One region of the Methylocystis bryophila genome, then DNA from elsewhere that is predicted to be linked to it. Evidence: predicted binding sites of a transcription regulator. Region 1 holds the regulator's gene; the other holds the start of a gene.
The links. The regulator PhoB, encoded in region 1, activates phosphate uptake and scavenging genes when phosphate is short. The targets are predictions, from matches to a motif close to TGTCATNNANCTGTCAT.

Region 1 (4,947 bases):
CACTCGCGGTCGATCTGCGCGAATGCATCGCCGCGATCCGCATCTCGGGGGATCTCGAGCGCGTCGGCGATCTCGCCAAAAACATCGCCCGACGCGCGACCGAGCTCGTCGACGAGGCGCGCACGCTGCGCGCGATCATCGGCTTGAAGTCGATGCACGATCTCGCCGCCCTGCAGCTCAAAGAGGTTCTGGACGCTTATGCGCAGCGGGACGCGGAGCGCGCTCGCGCCGTGTGGTTGAATGACGCCGATCTCGACGCTTTGGAAGATTCGGTGTTTCGCGACCTTCTCACCTTCATGATGGAAGACCCTCGTAACATCTCCTTCTGCACTCATCTTCTGTTCTGCTCCAAGAATCTGGAGCGGATTGGCGACCACACCACGAACATCGCCGAGACGGTCGTGTATCTCGCCTCCGGCGCGCCCATGCCGACCGACCGTCCAAAAACCCGGTCTTTTGGCCAAGCGGAGGAAAAACCGTAGGCCTGGGCTTTCAGTAACTAAGGCAAGGACATGAACGAAACCCGCACTCCCGTTCAGCGCGAGACGAACGCTAGCGACCGGGCGCCGCGCATTCTCATCGTGGAGGACGAATCGTCGCTCGCTCTGCTCCTCGTCTACAACATGGAAGCAGAAGGCTTCCTGGTCGAGCATGTGGATCGAGGGGACGAAGCGGAGCTTCGCATTGCCGAGTCACCGCCGGATCTCGTCATTCTCGACTGGATGCTGCCGGGGGTTTCGGGTCTCGAGATTTGCCGGCGGCTGCGGGCGCGCGATGAAACGCGCGACATGCCGGTGATCATGCTCACGGCGCGTGGCGAGGAAAGCGAGCGGGTGCGCGGTCTGTCGCTCGGCGCCGATGATTACGTCGTCAAGCCTTTCTCAATGGAGGAGCTGAAAGCGCGCGTGCACGCGCTGCTGCGCCGCGCCCGCCCCGAACGCGTCGCGAATAAACTCAGCGCCGGCGACATCGATCTCGACCGCGAGACGCGGCGCGTCAAAAGGGGGGGGCGCGAGATCCACCTCGGCCCAACCGAGTTCCGATTGCTCGAATATTTCATGGAGAAGCCAGGACGGGTGTTCACCCGCGCGCAGCTTCTCGACAGCGTCTGGGGCATGTCGGCGGAGATCGACGAGCGCACCGTCGACGTGCATGTCGGACGTTTGCGCAAGGCGCTCATCCGCTCGCGCGAGAAGGACCCGATCCGCACGGTGCGCGGCGCCGGCTATTCCTTCGATGAGACTTTCGGTCGCGGTTAGACCACGCTGCGTTCGAGAGCAATCGCCAGAACGCAGAGAAGGTGATCGATTCTAAAGGCTGAGAGCGCGATCTGTGCGAAAAGCCGCTTTCCAGTTTTTCGCATCGCGCTCCGGAGCCGTTCACGAAAATGCCCGAAGCGTTTTTCCGGTCAGGGCGTGCTTCAAGTTTTTAATCTGGAGCGCGTCCTCTTCGATCGCGTGATCGCGCGCGATTGGGGTGCGCTCTCGCGCCTTTCTCGCTCGAAAGGAATCGTTCGAGCGACAAGCAATCGCCCGAAATGAAAAGTTGAAGCGAACTCCGACCGCAAAAGTCCGGCAGCTTTTGCGGAATTCGCTTCAGCGGCCTCAGAGCCAGAAGCGCTCAGCGTCCAGAGCGCCCCGCCTGGCGACGGCGATCCGCTGCGTGAGGCTGATAAGCGATCCTCGCATGCTGGCGGCAATAAGGGCCTTCGCCATCCTCGTAACGCGAGCCGCAGAAGCGGAACTCCGGCGTCGTCGGGTCGCCGAGGGGCCAGTGGCACATCGTCTCGCGCAGCTCCATCAGCGTGACGCGCATCGAGATGGGAACCACCACCTCCTGATCCGGTCGCAGCGCCGTCGCGACGACGGGGCGGGGCGCCACGGCGAGAGCGAGATTGCCGATCACCATCGTGGCGCCGCCGCCGTTTCGGATCGGCGCCTCACAGGGCGCGGCGCGCGCCGGTCGCTGCGCGCGCGGGCGCGGCGCACTCGCCGCCTTGCCCCGCTCCGCCAATCCGAGTCGGTGAATCTTTCCGATCACGGCGTTGCGCGTCACGCCGGCGCCAAGCTCCGCGGCCACCTGAGCCGCGCTCAATCCTTCGAGCCAAAGCTTACGTAGCAGTTCAACCCGTTCTTGCGTCCAGGACATATGGGCCTCCGTTCGACGGTCGCGCCGTTATCGGCTGCGACGCCGATCTGAGAATCCAATAGAGTTCGCCGAGTCAGGCAGGCTGACGGCGGCAATTCACGCGAACTCGAGAGAAGACGTCGAGTGACCGAAGGCCATCGACGACAGATACGACGTTACTCTTTGCAGTGAATCACGCGCAAGAGTCACAGGCAAGGGAAAGGCGCGTTCCCCACAGTCTTTCCTGAGGATTGTCACCGAAAGCGCATAGTTCGCGCGCGGCGGGCGCGAGACCGGCCGAGCTAACTTGGGCCGAACCGCAGATCGCGCCCAAATTGCAAGGCGCCCCCCAATGGTGCATTAATTTGTGCAAGAGACGGCGCGTCCGCCTCATCCCTCTGAACGCCCTGCACCCTCAATGGACGAAGCTATCGCCTCACTGGATGACGCCATCGCGGCGCGCGATCCGCTCCCGCTCGTTGCCGGCAAGAGTCCTGCCGACACGCGCGTCGTCGTCGCCATGTCCGGCGGCGTGGATTCGAGCGTCGTCGCGGCGATGCTGAAGGAAGCGGGCTATGACGTCGTCGGCGTCACGCTGCAGCTCTACGATCACGGCGCGGCGATCCAACGCAAAGGCGCCTGCTGCGCCGGTCAGGACATCAGGGACGCCCGCGATGTCGCGGGGCGTATCGGCGTCCCGCATTATGTCCTCGATTACGAGCGCCGTTTCCGGGAGAAGGTCATCGACGGCTTCGCGGCGAGCTACGCCAGCGGCGAAACGCCCGTGCCCTGCGTCGCCTGCAATCAATTCATCAAATTCGCGGATCTGTTCGAGACGGCGCGCGACCTTGGCGCCGACGCTCTCGCGACAGGCCATTACGTCTCGGCGCGCATGGACGCGTGGGGCGAGCGCGCGCTTTATCGCGCCAAGGAAGCCTCGCGCGACCAAAGTTATTTCCTGTTCGCGACGACCAAGGAACAGCTACGCCTCTTGCGCTTTCCGCTCGGCGAGTTCGCCAAGAGCGAGGTTCGCGCGCTCGCTCGCCGTTACGGTCTGAGCGTCGCCGAGAAGCCCGACAGCCAGGATATCTGCTTCGTGCCTTCCGGCCGTTACGCGCAAGTGGTCGAGCGCTTGGCGCCGCAGGCGATTATTCCCGGCGAGATCGTCCACATCGACGGGCGCGTGCTCGGTCGCCACGCCGGAGTCGTGAACTACACGGTCGGACAAAGACGCGGGCTGGGCCTGGGCTCTTCCAGGTCCGCCAATGCGAGCGAGCCGCTCTTCGTGGTGCGGATCGACGCCGCCCGCGCGAGGGTGATCGTCGGCCCGCACGAGGCCTTGGAGACCAGCGCGGCGAGCCTGCGCGACGTCAACTGGATCGGGCCGGGAGCCTTCGCCGATCTCCCCCCCGAAGGGCTCGAAGTTTTCGCGCGCGCGCGCTCGACGCGCCCGCCGGTCGCCGCCCGGCTCCTACCGCGCGGAGCAGGGGAGGCGATCGTCGCCTTCGAAGTGGGCGAGTATGGGGTCTCTCCCGGTCAGGCCTGCGTCTTCTATGAGAATGGGGGGCCAGACGCACGCGTGCTCGGCGGGGGATTCATCCAAGCGACGCAGCCGGCGCAAGACCAATCTGCGCGCGAGCTCTCCTCGTGAATGCAGAAGACGGGGTCCCTAAACCGAGAACGCTGCCAATCGCGCTCTAAAGCTTTGGTGTGGGCTTGCGCTCGAGCGCAGCGTGATCTCGTCGCGAGGCGATGACCGGCGCAAACTCCGCTACGACCCGTTCATAGACCTGCCGTTTGAAGGGCACGATGAGCTCGGGCAGCCGGGCGGGGTCCTCCCAGCGCCAATCGTCGAATTCCGGCCTATGGGCGCCATTGGCGGGATGGTGGATGTCGATCTCGGCCTCGCGCCCGGTGAAGCCTAGGGCGAACCATTTCTGCGTCTGCCCCATATATTTTCCTTCCCAGCGCCCGCCGACGCCCGGCGGCAAGTCGTAGCTCAGCCAAGGCTCGATCTCGGCGAGCCGCTCGACGCTGCGGACATTCGTCTCTTCCCAGAGTTCGCGCAGCGCCGCCGCATAGGGTTCTTCGCCATGGTCGACGCCGCCTTGCGGCATCTGCCACTCATGCTGCGCATCGAGCCGGTCGTGCGGCGCCTTCGGACGGCGCCGGCCAATGAGGGCCTGCCCCGACGCATTGAGCAGCATCACGCCGACGCAGGGTCTGTAGCGTCCGCTCATAGCGGGGCCTCTCCGGCTGTCTTCGCGCTCGTGATTTTCTCGATGATCGAGAAGATGGGCGCGCGGGCGACCGCCCGTTCATTCGCGGTCAAGCGGGAATCGAGAAGGCTCATGAGTCCAACATAGCCCGTGAAGCGGCCCATGAGCCAGCGCCAATCCACTTTCATCTCGAGCGCGTCGCGGGGTCGCGTTACGGCTCGCTTTCTCCAAAGAGCCCTGGCTGGGATGGGGCGGCGGTCGGCGGCGCGAGCCCCAAATGTCGGAAGGCTGCGGCGGTGAGCACGCGGCCGCGCGGCGTTCGCTGCAAAAAGCCCTGCTGCAGAAGATAGGGCTCGATGATGTCCTCGATCGCGTCGCGCGGCTCCGCGAGCGCCGCGGCGATGGTCTCGATCCCGACCGGCCCGCCCGAGAAATTCACCGCGACCATGTCGAGATAGCGCCGGTCCATCACATCGAGGCCGATGTCGTCGACCTCGAGCAGCGTCAGCGTCCGCGCGGCGAGCTCGCGCGTGATCTCGGCGGCGCCTTCGACGATCGCGAAGTCGCGCACGCGGCGCAATAGGCGGCCGGCGATGCGCGG
Region 2 (4,947 bases), 190 kb from region 1:
GCGCTCCTTCTTGATCGTATTGCCGAAGCTGATGCGTTCCGGCGAGGCGCCGGCCGCCAGCGCCAATTCGATCTCGGCGACTGAAGCCGTGTCGAAGGAAGAGCCCAGCGAGGCGAGGAGCGAGAGCACCTCGGGCGCCGGGTTGGCCTTCACGGCGTAATAGACGCGCGTGTCAGGCAGCGCCCGCGAGAAGTCGCGATAGTTATCGCGCACGACGTCGAGATCGACGACGAGGCAGGGTCCGTTGTCACGGCCTTCGCGTCGGCGGGCGCGCAGGAATTCTTGGATACGTTCGGTCATCGCGGCATCCCCATGACCGGCGCGCTCTCGCGCCGCACGAGTGGCTTCGACGGATAGCCGACGTCCTTCGCCCTCGCGCGTTGGAGACGCGAAGGACGATGAGCATCAGCGACCCATGGATCGAAGCGGGAAGACTTCGATCCGACGATGCGCCGTGGCCAGACGAAAACGAGCAAAGGCGTTGATCGCGCCTTACGCGTCGTTCACGGATGGCCATCGTTTGGAAGGGGATGATTCCCGATCCGCACGCCCGGCAAGAAAGACAAGCCTCTTCAGCACGTCGGCCTTTGGAGGGCCGACCGAGACGAAAAAGCCCGGTCCGTCGTTGCTTTAAGTCGCGATCCTCCGCAGAAACGGAGTTCGCCGGTTCGCCTCCGGCTGCCGGTTTTTTAACGGCGGTTAACCGGCCTCTTGTCCGGATCCCCGCCGACCGACACACGACCACAGGCACGTGCGATTTGGGCGAGTCGTTAGATGCCGCCATTCGCGGGCGCTGACAAGGGGTTTTTCCACTTTCGCGGCGTCGACGCGAAAATTCCCCATGACTGTCGCCCTTTCGCCACACCCCTTAGCCCGTCAGGGCCGAATGCGGACGCCTGGCGCCCGCTTGACCCCGCGCGTAAGGGAGTCATCGTTTGAAGAGTCGCGGACAGCAGGCAAAGGGCAGAGTTCATGACGGGTTTCATCGGCGCCATCGATCAGGGCACCACCTCGACGCGCTTCATCATCTTTGACGACGCGGGCGACGTCGTGACGCTCGATCGCCGGGAGCACGCGCAGATCTGCCCCAAGCCCGGATGGGTCGAGCATGACGCGACAGAAATCTGGCGCAACACGGTTGCGACCATCGAAGGCGCACTGGCCAAGGCGGGGCTCAGCGCCGCCGATCTCGCGGCTGTCGGCGTCACGAATCAGCGCGAGACGACGTTGCTCTGGGACAAGGAGACCGGCGCGCCGCTCCACAACGCCATCGTGTGGATGGACACGCGCGTCGAGCCGCTCGTCGAGAGATTTTCCCGTGACGGCTTCGCTAAACGCTTGCGCGAGAAGACTGGGCTGCCGCTCGCGAGCTATTTCAGCGCGCTGAAGCTCGTTTGGCTGTTCGAGAATGTTCCCGAGGCGAGAGCGCGCGCGGAGCGCGGCTCGGTCCTGTTCGGGACCGTCGACTCCTGGCTCATCTGGAACTTCACGGGCGGCCGACATCTCACCGACGCGACCAATGCGTCGCGGACGCTGCTCATGAGTCTCGAAACGCTGGATTGGGACGAGGAGCTGCTGCGCTACTTCGACATTCCGCGCGCCTGCCTGCCGAAGATCTGCGCTTCGAGCGAGGTTTACGGCGCCTGCGCCGCGCCGCTCGAAGGCGTCCCGCTCGCCGGCGCGCTCGGCGACCAGCAGGCGGCGCTCCTCGGCCAAGCCTGCCTCGCGCCCGGGCAGGCGAAGAACACCTATGGCACCGGCTGCTTCCTGCTGATGAACACAGGCCTGTCGCCGCGGGCCTCGCAACGCGGACTCATCACGACGCTCGGCTATAAGCTCGGCTCCTCGCCGCCCGTCTATGCGCTGGAGGGCTCCGTCGCGATCGCCGGCGCGCTGACGCAGTGGCTGCGCGACAATCTGGGCTTGATTCGAAGCAGTGAGGAGATCGAGCCCTTGGCAAAGAGCGTCCCGGACAATGGCGGCGTCTATTTCGTGCCGGCCTTCTCGGGGCTCTACGCGCCGCGCTGGCGAGCCGACGCGCGCGGCTTGATCGCCGGCCTGACGCTGTTCTCAACCAAGGCGCATATCGCGCGCGCCGCGCTCGAGGCTGCGGCTTTCCAAACGCAGGAGCTCGCCCGAGCGATGGCGGAGGACGCCGGCGCGCCGCTGCTCGAGCTGCGCGTCGACGGCGGCATGACCGAGAACGATCTCTTGATGCAGTTTCAAGCCGACATTCTGAACGCGCCGCTGGCGCGGCCCAAGAGTATTGAGACGACGGCCCTGGGCGCCGCCTACGCCGCGGGTCTTGCTGTCGGCTTCTGGAAAAGCGAGGCGGACATCGCCGCGCATTGGCGTTGCGCCAAACGTTGGAGCCCCGGCATGGGCGAGGCGGAGCGCGCCCGGCTGTTCCAGGGTTGGGAGAAAGCCGTCGAACGCTCGCTCGGCTGGGAGAGTTGACCTGCACGAAAGCGACGCCACCCCGATCGAAAATTGGGGCGGAAATCCCGCTCGGCGGGAAGCCCTGTTACACGACTGTCACAACAGACCAGAAGAGTCGTCTCGCACCCCGTTTTTCTCGCCCCCCCCCAGCAGGCCCCAAAGCGAATGTCCCACCGCCAGAGCCCAGCACGCGACGACGACGACGACCTTCAGCGCCTTCTCGCAGAGACGACGGCGCTTCGCGAGGACATCGAGCGGCGCAGTCCGGGCTTGCTCGCGGCCTGGGAGGCGAGCGGCGAGGCCGCCGCCAATCTCGCGGACTATCTGATCCTGCGCCAACATGATCTTGCGGCGCTGCAATCGCGCCTGGCGTCTTATGGCCTTTCCTCGCTCGGGCGAAGCGAGGCGCGCACGCGGAACGCGCTCGATGCGCTGATCGCGACGCTCAAGCGCCTGTGCGGAGGCCCTCACGCGCCCTATCCGTCGGCGCAAGCCATGGCCGCAGGCCACGACGCGCTTCTCGCCCAATGCGACGTGATCTTCGGTCCGCCGCGCCCCGGTCCGCATACGCGCATCATGGCGACGCTGCCCAGCGAAGCGGCGACCGACCCTTCCCTCGTCAAGCGGCTTGTCGCCGCGGGCATGGATTGCGCCCGCATCAATTGCGCCCATGACGATGCGACGGCCTGGGCGACGATGATCGCCAATGTCAGGGCCGCCGAACAAGAGCTCGGCGTCGGCTGCCGCGTGCTGATGGATGTCGCCGGGCCGAAATGCCGGGTCGAGAAGCTGAGATGCGCCAAAAAATATCGGGCGCATAAGGGAGATCGCCTGAAGCTCCTGCAAAATCTCGATGCGGAGCCCAATGGCGCCATCGCGATCGAGCCGAGCTTTCCCGAGATCGTAAATCTTCTCGAGCCGGGCGCGGAGGTCTGGATCGATGACGGCAAGATTGGCGCGAAAGTCGTCGCGAGAAGCGAGGGCGCGGCGGAGCTCGCGATTTTCTCCGCCCGGCTCAAGGGCGTGCGGCTGAAGCTCGAGAAAGGCTTGAACTTTCCCTCGACCGAGCTCGATCTCTCGCCGCTGACGCCCAAGGACATCGTCGATCTCGACTTCGTCGCGCAACATGCCGATCTCGTCGGCTATTCCTTCGTGCAGCGGGTCTCGGACGTCGAATTGCTCCAGGATCATCTGGCGAGCCGCCGCGGCGACGCGCCGCCGCAGCCGCTCATCTTGAAGATTGAAACGCCGCTCGCCGTGCGCAATCTCCCGCAACTCATCATCCAATCCGCGAAGCGCCATCCGACCGCGGTCATGATCGCCAGAGGCGATCTCGCCGTGGAGCTCGGTTTCGCACGTCTGTCGGAAATTCAGGAAGAGCTGCTCTGGCTCTGCGAGGCCGCGCATGCGCCCGTGATCTGGGCGACGCAGGTGCTGGATCAATATGTCAAGGAGGGCGTGTTCAGCCGGGCCGAGACGACCGACGCGGCCATGGCGCAGCGCGCCGACTGCGTGATGCTGAACAAGGGGCCGCATGTCGTCGACGCCGTCGCCCTCCTGCGCGACATCTTGACCCGCATGGATCGCCACCACATCAAGAAATTTGCGCGCTTCGCGCGGCTCTCCGCCTGGGGCTAGAGCATGTCCCGGAAAAGTGCGAAGCGGTTTTCCGATAAGGACATGCTCTTAGTCTCTGATTTGAAGAGAGTCCTTTTCGATCGCGTGATTCCACGCGATGGGGCGCGCTTTAAGAAGCTCGGGGGCTCCTCACTCGCCTTCGCAGGCGAGCTTGCGTCCGCGCAGGGCGCAACGGACCAGCGCCTTCCCATGCGTGTCATATTCGGTCAGGCGCCAGTCGCCGTCGCCGCGCTCCAAGAGCGCGAAGCCATAGACGCCCGCGACGCCACGGCCGGTCTCCACCGTCGCGTCGCCAAGCGTGAGCCCCGCGAGCTTCAAAGGCATGGAGTCGAGCATGTCGCCGCCTGACCCCGCAATGATTTGCGCGGGAAGGTCCTGCGTGAAGCTCAGGGCTTCGAAGAGATGCAGATGGCCTGCGAGCACGGCCTCGATATTGGGCGCGAGAGCGCCCCGCGCCGCTTCGACGAGCGTCTTGTTGTCGCCGATGCTGATCCCGTCCTTCACGCGAATGGAGCCGTAGATCGGCTTGTGCATCGCGATCCACAACGGGCCCTTGATGTCGGCGAGCGCCGCGAACTGCTGCTTGAAGAGTGGCGCGAGCGTCCAGTCGACGGCGCGGTCCTCGGCGCGCGTGACGTCGAGCACGGCGAGAGTCACGCCGCCCAGATCGACCCGATAGGGCGCCTCCTGAATGTTGCAGGCCGCGCTCGCCTCATAGGGATAAGCGCTCACGAAGCGTCGCCAGCCTTCGTGATTGCGGTTGCAGTCCTCGTGATTGCCGCGCACGAAGACGAAGGGCGCGGTCTCGAGCAGCGCGCGGGCCGGATCGAAAAAGTCGGCCTTCCAGGTCTCCCAATTGTCGCCATGCGG

Region 2: the regulator PhoB is predicted to act here: its motif matches at 2,523-2,539, upstream of QMG80_RS20915 (pyruvate kinase).

What each region holds. Positions count from the first base shown of each region.
Region 1 covers NZ_AP027149.1:4,337,496-4,342,442, reverse strand. Annotated here, with positions in the region: gene phoU (phosphate signaling complex protein PhoU) at 1-482, shown strand, start outside; gene phoB (phosphate regulon transcriptional regulator PhoB) at 513-1,259, shown strand; gene QMG80_RS20105 (GcrA family cell cycle regulator) at 1,621-2,148, opposite strand; gene mnmA (tRNA 2-thiouridine(34) synthase MnmA) at 2,546-3,778, shown strand; gene QMG80_RS20095 (RNA pyrophosphohydrolase) at 3,825-4,367, opposite strand; gene QMG80_RS20090 (hypothetical protein) at 4,364-4,534, opposite strand; gene ruvB (Holliday junction branch migration DNA helicase RuvB) at 4,558-4,947, opposite strand, start outside.
Region 2 covers NZ_AP027149.1:4,528,863-4,533,809, reverse strand. Annotated here, with positions in the region: gene QMG80_RS20925 (type III PLP-dependent enzyme) at 1-300, opposite strand, end outside; gene glpK (glycerol kinase GlpK) at 973-2,457, shown strand; gene QMG80_RS20915 (pyruvate kinase) at 2,605-4,077, shown strand; gene QMG80_RS20910 (metallophosphoesterase family protein) at 4,207-4,947, opposite strand, start outside.